DNA from 3 places in the Methylorubrum sp. B1-46 genome. Region 3 is predicted to be linked to each of the others. Evidence: predicted binding sites of a transcription regulator. Region 3 holds the regulator's gene; each other region holds the start of a gene.
The links. The regulator LexA, encoded in region 3, represses DNA repair genes until DNA is damaged. The targets are predictions, from matches to a motif close to TGTTCNNNNTGTGTTCNG.
Positions count from the first base shown of each region.

Region 1 (3,274 bases), 1.3 Mb from region 3:
TGCTGTTCACCCTCAACATCAAGCCGATCCAGCGCACCCTGTTTCCCACCGCCTGGGACCCGACCGTGCGCTTCCTCGCCGAGATTCCGGCGGAGATGAACACGAACGAGGTCGTCATCATCGTGGTCACCTCGGTGCTGCTATCCCTGGTGGCGACACTTTATCCCTCCTGGCGCGCCGCCCGGCTCGATCCGGTGCAGGCCCTGCGCTACGGCTGACGGAACGCCCCGATATGGCTCAGACGAATGCCGGCGGCGCCCAGCCCGTGCCGGCCCTGTTCTTCGCGGGCGTCCAACGCCGCTATCAGCAGGGGGAGGGCGCGCTCGAGATTCTGCGCGGCACCGATCTCGCGATCTGGCCCGGCGAACTGGTCGCCCTGGTGGCGCCCTCGGGGGCCGGCAAGTCGACCCTGCTCCACATTGCCGGCCTCTTGGAGCGGCCGGACGGCGGCGAGGTCTATATCGGCGGCCAGCCGACGGCCGGCATGTCGGATGGCGAGCGCACCCGCCTGCGGCGCGAGGAGATGGGCTTCGTCTACCAGTTCCACCACCTGCTGCCGGAGTTCTCGGCGCTGGAGAACGTGGTGCTGCCCCAACTCATCCGCGGGCTCGCCCGCAAGGAAGCGGAGGCCCGCGCCGCCGAACTGCTGAGCTTCCTCGGCCTCAAGGACCGCCTGCCGCACCGCCCGGCCGAACTCTCGGGCGGCGAGCAGCAGCGCGTCGCCATCGCCCGCGCCGTCGCCAACGGCCCCCGCCTGCTGCTGGCCGACGAGCCGACCGGTAATCTCGATCCGCAGACCTCGGGCCGGGTGTTCAGCATCCTGCTCCAGCTCGTGCGCGCCTCCGGTCTCGCGGCGCTGATCGCGACCCACAACATGGAGCTCGCCGCCCGCATGGACCGGCGGGTGACGATCCGCGACGGCATGATCGAGCAGGTGGGCTAGGGGCGACGCTCGGAAACGCCCGCTTCAACCTCGTACCCCCGGCCGATGCGGGCTGCCGGTCGATCCGCTCCGCTGCATTTGCGAGGCGGAGCCGAAGCGATTCAGATCACGCTCCGTCCGGAACGGTCACGCGGCTGGATCGCTTCGCTGGCGCTCGCGATGACGGAGAAAAGGCGGCGCCTCGTCCTACGCACCTGGACTGGACCCAGAGCGCACCCGGACTCATCCGGCGCTCGCGCCCTCATGCGTCGCTTGTGGCCCTAGCAACACATCGTTCACCCTTCCGCTGAGTTGCCGCGTCCCCAGGCTTTACACAGAACAAAACAGGAACAAAAATCACTCCATCAACAGGGAGTGGAAGCCATGACCAAGCGCGTGTTCCTCACCAGCGTCGTCGAGTTCACCGCCTTCGGCCTGCTCTTCGGTGCCGTTGCGCTCTGGGCGGTAGCTTTGGCGCCGATCCGTTAAGCGATCCTGTTTCGTTCCCGGCGGCGGCGGGCGATGCACAGGAAAGCGGAGCCTGTTGGCCGAAAGCGGGAAATCGACCGCCCGAGCTGATGCGGCCGGGGCACGGGCGGTGGATATCCGTGGCCCATGCACCGAAGCGCATCGACTCCGTGACCCTGAATCGGGATCCTGGCCGGCCCCGTGAGGCCGAGCAAAAAGATCCCGATGGCGCGCACGCTCAAAGAAGTCGGCTTCGTCCACCTCCACGTCCATTCCTCCTACTCGCTGCTCGAAGGGGGCGTGAAGGTCGCTGACCTCGTCAAGGCGGCGGCCGCCGACCGGCAGCCCGCGCTGGCGCTCACCGACACCAACAACCTGTTCGGCGCGCTGGAATTCTCGGAGAAGGCCGCCGGCACCGGCATCCAGCCGATCGCCGGCCTCCAGCTCACGGTCTGCTTCGAGGCGCCCGACCCGATGGCGCGGATGCCGCAGGCCGGCTGCGCCAACATCGTGCTGCTCGCTCAGGACGAGACCGGTTACGGCAACCTGCTGCGGCTCGGCAGCCGCGCCCATTTCGACGGTCCGCTCGGCGCCGCTCCCAACCTCGCCGTCTCGGCGCTCGAGGGCAATGTCGACGGGCTGATCGGCCTGACCGGCGGGCTCACGGGCCCGCTCGACACCGCCTTGCGCGCCGGCCGCGCCGATCAGGCGGCGCGTCGCTTGGAGGTGCTGAAGGCGGCGTTCGGCGAGGAGCGCCTCTACGTCGAGATCCAGCGCCACGGCCTCGACGACGGCCCAGCCGTCGAGCGTGAGCTGCTGCGGCTCGCCGACGGCAACGGCCTCGGCATCGTCGCCACCAACGAGCCGTTCTTCGCCAAGCCCGGCGATTACGACGCCCACGACGCCCTGCTCGCCATCGCGGACGGCCGCCTCGTCTCCGACGAGCGCCGCCGCCGGCTGACGCCGCGGCACGCCTTCACCACACGCGCCGCGATGATGGAGCTGTTCCGCGATCTGCCGGACGCGCTCGCGGCCTCCGTCGAGATCGCCATGCGCTGCGCCGTCCGGGCGCGCACCCGCAAGCCGATCCTGCCGAACTTCGCCAGCGTCGCCGCGGGCGAGGCTCCGCCCATGGCCGAGGTGCTGGCCGAAGCGGCCGACGCCCCGGTCCAGGCGGTGGCCGCCGACGAGCCGACCGAGCTGTGCCGCCAGGCCGAGGCCGGGCTGGGCTTACGCCTGAAGCAGCACGGCACCGCGCCGGGTTTCACGGAAGAGGATTACCGCGCGCGGCTGAAGTTCGAGCTCGACGTCATCGTCAAGATGAAGTTCCCGGGCTACTTCCTGATCGTCTCCGACTTCATCAAGTGGGCCAAGGACCACGACATCCCCGTGGGACCCGGCCGCGGCTCCGGCGCGGGCTCGCTGGTGGCGTGGTCGCTCCTCATCACCGATCTCGATCCGCTCCGCTTCGGCCTGCTGTTCGAGCGCTTCCTCAACCCCGAGCGCGTCTCGATGCCGGACTTCGACATCGATTTCTGCGTCGAGGGCCGCGAGCGCGTGATCCGCTACGTGCAGCAGCGCTACGGCGAGCGGCAGGTCGGGCAGATCATCACCTTCGGTACGCTACTGGCCCGCGGCGTGCTGCGCGACGTCGGCCGCGTGCTGGAGATGCCGTACGGGCAGGTCGACAAGCTGACCAAGCTCGTGCCGCAGAACCCGGCCAACCCCGTGACCCTGGCGCAAGCCATCGAGGGCGAGCCCAAGCTGCAGCAGGCGATCGAGGAAGAGCCGATCGTCGCCCGCCTCATCGAGATCTCGAAGAAACTGGAGGGCCTGCACCGCCACGCCTCCACCCACGCCGCCGGCGTGGTGATCGGCGACCGG
Region 1 is NZ_CP088247.1:1,057,847-1,061,120, reverse strand. It holds gene LPC10_RS05175 (lipoprotein-releasing ABC transporter permease subunit) at 1-218, shown strand, start outside; gene LPC10_RS05170 (ABC transporter ATP-binding protein) at 233-943, shown strand; gene dnaE (DNA polymerase III subunit alpha) at 1,616-3,274, shown strand, end outside.
Region 1: the regulator LexA is predicted to act here: its motif matches at 1,413-1,430, upstream of dnaE (DNA polymerase III subunit alpha).

Region 2 (3,274 bases), 2.3 Mb from region 3:
CGAGCCGCTGCCGCCGCCCCGCGCGATCGCCGGGCGGGATACGACCGCGCCGGCCAAGCCCGACCCATCCGATGGGGCGGAGCCGAAGCCCGAATCGGTCGAGACAACCGACGCGAAGCGGACCGAGCCGGACACGGACGCCGCGCCTCCCGTTGCGCGGGCACCGGAGCCGCCGGCGAAGCCGGCGACCGACCATACCGGTCAGGGCACCGTCCTGCTCGTCGAGGACGAGGATCCGGTTCGCGCGGTCAATTCCCGTGCCCTGTCGGCACGCGGCTACACCGTGCTCGAGGCCGCTTCGGGGATTGAGGCCCTCCGCCTGATCCAGGAGCATGCCGATGGCATCGATGTGGTGGTGTCGGACGTCGTCATGCCGGAGATGGACGGTCCGACCTTGCTGCGCGAGTTGCGCAAGCACGATCCCGATCTCAAGGTGATCTTCGTCTCCGGTTATGCCGAGGACGCGTTCCGCAAGAATCTGCCCGAGGGCGAGACCTTCAACTTCCTGCCCAAGCCCTTCAGCCTGAAGCAGCTCGTCGAGATGGTGAAGCGCACGATGGCGAGCTGATCTCGACCGGAAAGCGAAAGTGAGCGCTGGACGGAGCGAAGCGCCTGTGCGTCGCCCCGTTCTGCCGCGGTTGCTGCGGCCGGAGCTCTCTCGATCGATGGGAAGATCTCAGGCCCCTCGATCGTCGGGTTCGTCCCCGTCCGTATCGGCTGGAGCGGCTGCTTCCCCTTCCTCGGCCTGGAGGCTGCGCCGCAACTCGAACAAGCTCATCTGCAACAGCGTGCGCTGCCTGAACGTGGCAATCGGCTCGAGGCGCTCCTCCGCTTGACGCAGAAGCTGCTCGATTGCGCGAAGTTCATTGCGGTCTATCGGCATGACGATGGCCTCGTCACGCATACGACCGAGATACCGTCGATGTCCTGGCTTTCTCATTCTGAGTTGAACGTGACATCAAGATGCCGGGCATGACCATTGCTCTTCGAAAGAATTCAACTTGACAGTGTCGGCCCGAACTCAAAGCAAAGCCAGAATTATACGCAGATTTTTCATATTTACTTCATCTATGTTTTTATTTTCATATTGATCTTCACCTTTTTAATATGATCTTGCTTTGCTGTCTAAAAAATTATGGAGAGCTATGAAAATCATCACTCATCAATTTCAAATGGAAATCGTTAGTTATTTCCACATCGGGCGTAACATAATCGTCGCAGACCACTTTATCAATTCCGTAGTCCCGTCCACTTCGAAACGAACGCGGCATCCGGACGGGGAACGGCGCGATGCGGCGGCGGACCGGAAAGCACCGACGCAGCCCTTGCGCGATGAGAACAAAACAGGTACGAAATCGATCAGCTCCGGCGGATTGAGCGCCGTGCCCCTCCCATGCATAAGGAAGCCTCGCGATGGCCCAGCCTGCGCTGAAGATGGTGGATTCCTCGACAATGGCAGCAGCCGACAAGGACAAGTCCAAGGCGATCGAGGCTGCGCTGACGCAGATCGAGCGCGCCTTCGGCAAGGGCTCGATCATGCGCCTCGGCAAGACCGACAAGGTGCAGGAGGTCGAGACCGTTTCGACGGGTTCGCTCGGCCTCGACATCGCGCTCGGCGTCGGCGGCCTGCCGCGCGGTCGGGTGATCGAGATCTACGGCCCCGAATCGTCGGGCAAGACGACGCTGGCGCTCCACACGATCGCCGAGGCCCAGAAGAAGGGCGGCGTCTGCGCCTTCGTCGACGCGGAGCACGCCCTCGACCCGGTCTATGCGCGCAAGCTCGGCGTCAACCTCGACGACCTGCTGATCTCGCAGCCCGATACCGGCGAGCAGGCGCTCGAAATCACCGACACGCTGGTGCGCTCCGGCGCCATCGACGTGCTCGTGGTCGATTCGGTCGCCGCGCTGACGCCGCGCGCCGAGATCGAGGGCGAGATGGGCGAGAGCCAGCCGGGCCTCCAGGCGCGCCTGATGAGCCAGGCCCTGCGCAAGCTCACCGGTTCGATCTCGCGCTCGAACTGCATGGTGATCTTCATCAACCAGATCCGCATGAAGATCGGCGTGATGTACGGCAGCCCCGAGACCACCACCGGCGGCAACGCGCTGAAGTTCTACGCTTCGGTGCGCCTCGATATCCGCCGCGTTTCGACGCTCAAGGATCGCGACGAGGCCATCGGCAACTCGGTGCGCGTCAAGGTCGTCAAGAACAAGGTCGCGCCGCCCTTCAAGCAGGTCGAGTTCGACATCATGTTCGGCGAGGGCGTGTCGAAGGTCGGCGAGCTGATCGACCTCGGCGTGAAAGCCGGCATCGTCGAGAAGTCGGGCGCGTGGTTCTCCTACGACAGCCAGCGCCTCGGCCAAGGCCGCGAGAATTCCAAGGGTTTTCTGCGCGACAATCCGGATATCGCGAACAAGATCGAAGCCTCGATCCGCCAGAATTCGGGGCTGGTTGCCGACCGCATCCTCGAGAATGCCAAGCCGACCGCCGAGGATCTGGACGAGGGCGAGGCGTAACCCGCTCCGCTCCACCGGAGCCAATCGAGACCGGCCCGTCGCGCGAGCGGCGGGCCTTTTTCGTGCATGGCGCGTCCTCCGTCATCCGCCACGGACCTGCCGACGTGACTTGCACAGCTTCGGCCCGTATGAGGGCCCGACAATGCTGCCGCGCTGCCCGTCAGCCGGCTCCCGACGCGACTTGATTTCCGAGCCTATCCGATGAGCGGCGTCAACGAGATCCGATCGACTTTCCTGGACTACTTCCGGGATGCCGGGCACGCAGTGGTGCCCTCGTCCTCGCTGGTGCCGAAGAACGACCCGACGTTGATGTTCACCAACGCCGGCATGGTGCAGTTCAAGAACGTCTTCACCGGCGTCGAGAAGCGGCCCTACGTCAAGGCGACCTCGTCGCAGAAATGCGTTCGCGCCGGCGGCAAGCACAACGATCTCGACAATGTCGGCTACACCGCCCGGCACCACACCTTCTTCGAGATGCTCGGCAATTTCTCCTTCGGCGATTATTTCAAGGCCGATGCGATCGAGCTGGCCTGGAAGCTGATCACCAAGGAGTTCGGCCTCACGCCCGAGCGGCTGCTGGTGACCGTCTACGCGGATGACGACGAGGCCGCGGGCCTGTGGCGGAAGATTGCCGGCTTCTCGGACGAGAAGATCATCCGGATCGGCACCTCCGACAATTTCTGGCAGATGGGTGATACCGGCCCCTGCGGCCCGTGCTCCGAGATCTTCATCGACCAGGGCCCGGCTTTGGCCGGCGGAC
Region 2 is NZ_CP088247.1:2,812,877-2,816,150, reverse strand. It holds gene LPC10_RS12970 (ATP-binding protein) at 1-568, shown strand, start outside; gene LPC10_RS12965 (hypothetical protein) at 677-904, opposite strand; gene recA (recombinase RecA) at 1,414-2,514, shown strand; gene alaS (alanine--tRNA ligase) at 2,716-3,274, shown strand, end outside.
Region 2: the regulator LexA is predicted to act here: its motif matches at 1,335-1,352, upstream of recA (recombinase RecA).

Region 3 (3,274 bases):
AGCGGCGGCGAAGTCGGCGGTACCCGCGGAGGCGAGACCGGTGGCGCGGCAGGCACTCCGGTACGCGGCAGCGAGCCGGGAGAGGCCGGCACGCGCGGCGGCCGAGACGGCGGCCCGGCCCGCGCGGGAGAATCAGGCGAGCGCAGCAATCACGAGACGGGCCGCGATGGCGGCAGCGAGCGCGACGGCCGGGGGAGCCGTGATGCGGCCGGAGAGCGCGGCAACCGTGACACCGGCCGCGACGCGGCTGGCGAGCGGGGGGCCGGCGAGCGAGCCGGCCGCGGGGCTGCCTCGGAAGCCCGCGGCGCCTCCAAAAGCCTGAGTTCGACCCAGCGCACCGAATTCCGCCAATCGATCACCCGCTCCAATGTCCGGGCGGTCACGAATGTGAACTTCGCGGTTCGCGTCGGCACGGCCATCCCGCGCTCGGTTTCGCTGCACCCGCTGCCGCCGGCGATCCTCTCGCTGGTGCCGGCCTATCGCGGCCTCCAGTTCATCCTGGTCGGGGATGACATCGTCATCATCGATCCTGATACCTACGAGATTGTGGACGTCATCCCAGCCTGATCCGAATCCCTCATGGGGCAAAAAGGGGCGGCGGCGCAAAGGTGCCGCCGCCCTTCGCGTGTCTGCGCTCGTCTTGCGGAACAGGAGAGGAACGTCTAGGCTGTTCGCGCTTTGTTTTCAATGATTCTGCGGCGTCCCCGGCCGCCGTCGACAGCAGGTGCCGCATGCTGACCCGCAAGCAACTCGAACTGCTTCAGTTCATCCAGCAGAGGATGCAGGAGAGCGGCGTGCCGCCGTCCTTCGACGAGATGAAGGACGCGCTCGATCTCAAATCAAAGTCCGGCATCCACCGCCTGATCATGGCGCTGGAGGAGCGCGGCTTCCTGCGCCGCCTGCCGAACCGGGCCCGAGCCATCGAGATCCTGCGCATGCCCGACATGCCGGCGGCCAAGCCGGCAACGGCCCCGGAGCCGCGCCGCTTCACTCCAAGCGTGGTCGAGGGCGGCCTGTCGGGCAAGCCGCCCGCGCCGAAGCCGCCGATGCTGCAGGCCCATGACGGCAACGGGCAGTCGGTGATGGTCCCGGTGATGGGCCGGATCGCCGCCGGCACGCCGATCTCGGCGATCGAGAGCCAGAGCCACTCGATCTCGATGTCCCCCGATTTCCTCTCGGGCGGCGAACACTACGCGCTGGAAGTGCGCGGTGATTCGATGATCGAGGCCGGCATCCTCGACGGTGATCTCGTGGTGATCCACAAGCAGGATACCGCCAATAACGGCGACATCATCGTGGCGCTGATCGACGACGAGGAGGCGACCCTCAAGCGCCTGCGCCGCCGCGGCTCCTCGATCGCGCTCGAGGCCGCCAACCCGTCCTACGAGACCCGCGTGCTCGGGCCCGACCGGGTGCGCATCCAGGGCAAGCTCGTCAGCCTCGTACGCCGCTACTGAGGCGTTTCGCCAGGCGGCGGGTCCGACGGATCCGCCGCACCGGGGTCACCGAATGTTTGTGACGGCGACGGAGCCGCTGGCGTCGCCACGCTGGCGGGTTTGGGCTGCCAAGGCTTCGGCGGGCCGGTTCCGCGCGCGGTGACGACCTCCGGCTCGGCCGCCCCGAGGCGGATCGCGGTGGCACCTCGCGCCGAGAGGAAGCTGCGGTCCACGATCAACGATGCGGCACAACCCGATGGCGCGCGCAGGCGGGTGATCAGAATGACGGCCCGCGCGCAATCCTCGGCAAAGGCGCGCTTGTCGGTGACGAGGGCGACGGTGCTTCCGTCGATGGCCGCGAGGATACAGCCGAGACGGTCACAGCGCGGCCCGGTGGCTCCGGTGACCGCATCCGGGCGGCGCCCGTCGCCATCGGCCTTCAGCCATTGTTCCAGCACGAAGCCGGGCGGACGCCCGAGGACGACGAGGTGCCCGTCCTGGCCGCGGATTGCGGCGCCGGCTCCGTCGCGGTCGATATAGATGTCGTAGCGGATCGGACTCGCGGCGAGCGCAACACCGAGTCCCGCCGGCACGAGGGCAAGCAGCCGCAGCCGCGACACCGGCAGGGTCGCGAGGAGGAGGGCAGCGGCGAGCAGCACCAGGGCGCCGGTCCCGAAGGCGGGCAACACCATGTTGGCCTGTCCAAACCCGGCGATCCAGGCCGAGATTTCGAGCATGCCCCGCACCGCAAGCCCCATCAGCCACCAGACAGGGCGATCGAGGGCGAAGGGATAGGCCAGCATCCCGAGCACCGCCGCGGGCATCACCGCGAGCGAGACGAGCGGCAGGGTCAGCGCATTGCCGACCAGGCCGAAGGGCTGCACGGTCTGGAAGTGGTAGGTCGCGAACGGCGCGGTGGCGATCTGTGCCACCAAAGTCGTTGCCAGCGTGCCCACCACCGCCGTCGCGACCCACGACGCGGCCCGCGCGATGCGGGACGGGCTGTCGGTCCGGAAGACGCGCCCGTCGATGAGCGGCGCGCAGGCGATCAGACCGGCCACCGCCCCGAACGACATCTGGAAGCTCGGGCCGAGCAGTGCTTCCGGCTCGCGGGCCAGCGCCAGGATCGCGGCAAGCGCGAGATTGCGCATGCTAAGCGCCGGACGATCGACGAGGATCGCGCCGAGCATCACCAACGTCATGATCAACGCCCGCTCGGCGGCGACGTCCCAGCCCGAGAAGGCGCAGTAGGCGGTCACGCCCAGCATCGCCGCGCCGGCCGCGATCTTCTTGATCGGCCAAGCGAGCGCCAGCACCGGCACCAGGGCGAGACTGGCCCGCACCAGCCAGAACACCACGCCGGCGGCGAGCACCATGTGGAGCCCGGAGATCGAGACGACGTGGTAGATGCCCGCCGCCCGCAAGACGTCGTTCGTCTCGTTGGCGATCAGTCCACGCTTTCCCGTGACGAGGGCGGCGGCGACGGCGCCGGCCTGTCCGCCGATCGCGTCGGTGATCCGCCGGGTGAAGGCGTTGCGGGCGGCATCGATGCTGGCCGCCACATGCAGGGACCAGGGGAGCGGCTCGGACGGCACCCCGACCTCGACCTTGCCCACCAGCGATCCTACCGCTCCGATGCCGCGGAAATAGGCGTCGCGCGCGAAGTCGTAGCCGCCCGGTCGCACCGCTTCCGGCGGCGGCAGCAGACGGGCAGTGGCGCGGATCGTGTCGCCCGGCCGCACCGCCTGCGCCGCGCGATAGGAGACCCGCACCCGCCGCGGGCGGCTTTCCGCATCGAGGTCGCCGAAGCTCGCGACCCGCACGATCAGCCGCGCACC
Region 3 is NZ_CP088247.1:5,132,323-5,135,596, reverse strand. It holds gene LPC10_RS23790 (DUF1236 domain-containing protein) at 1-567, shown strand, start outside; gene lexA (transcriptional repressor LexA) at 732-1,457, shown strand; gene LPC10_RS23780 (ComEC/Rec2 family competence protein) at 1,451-3,274, opposite strand, start outside.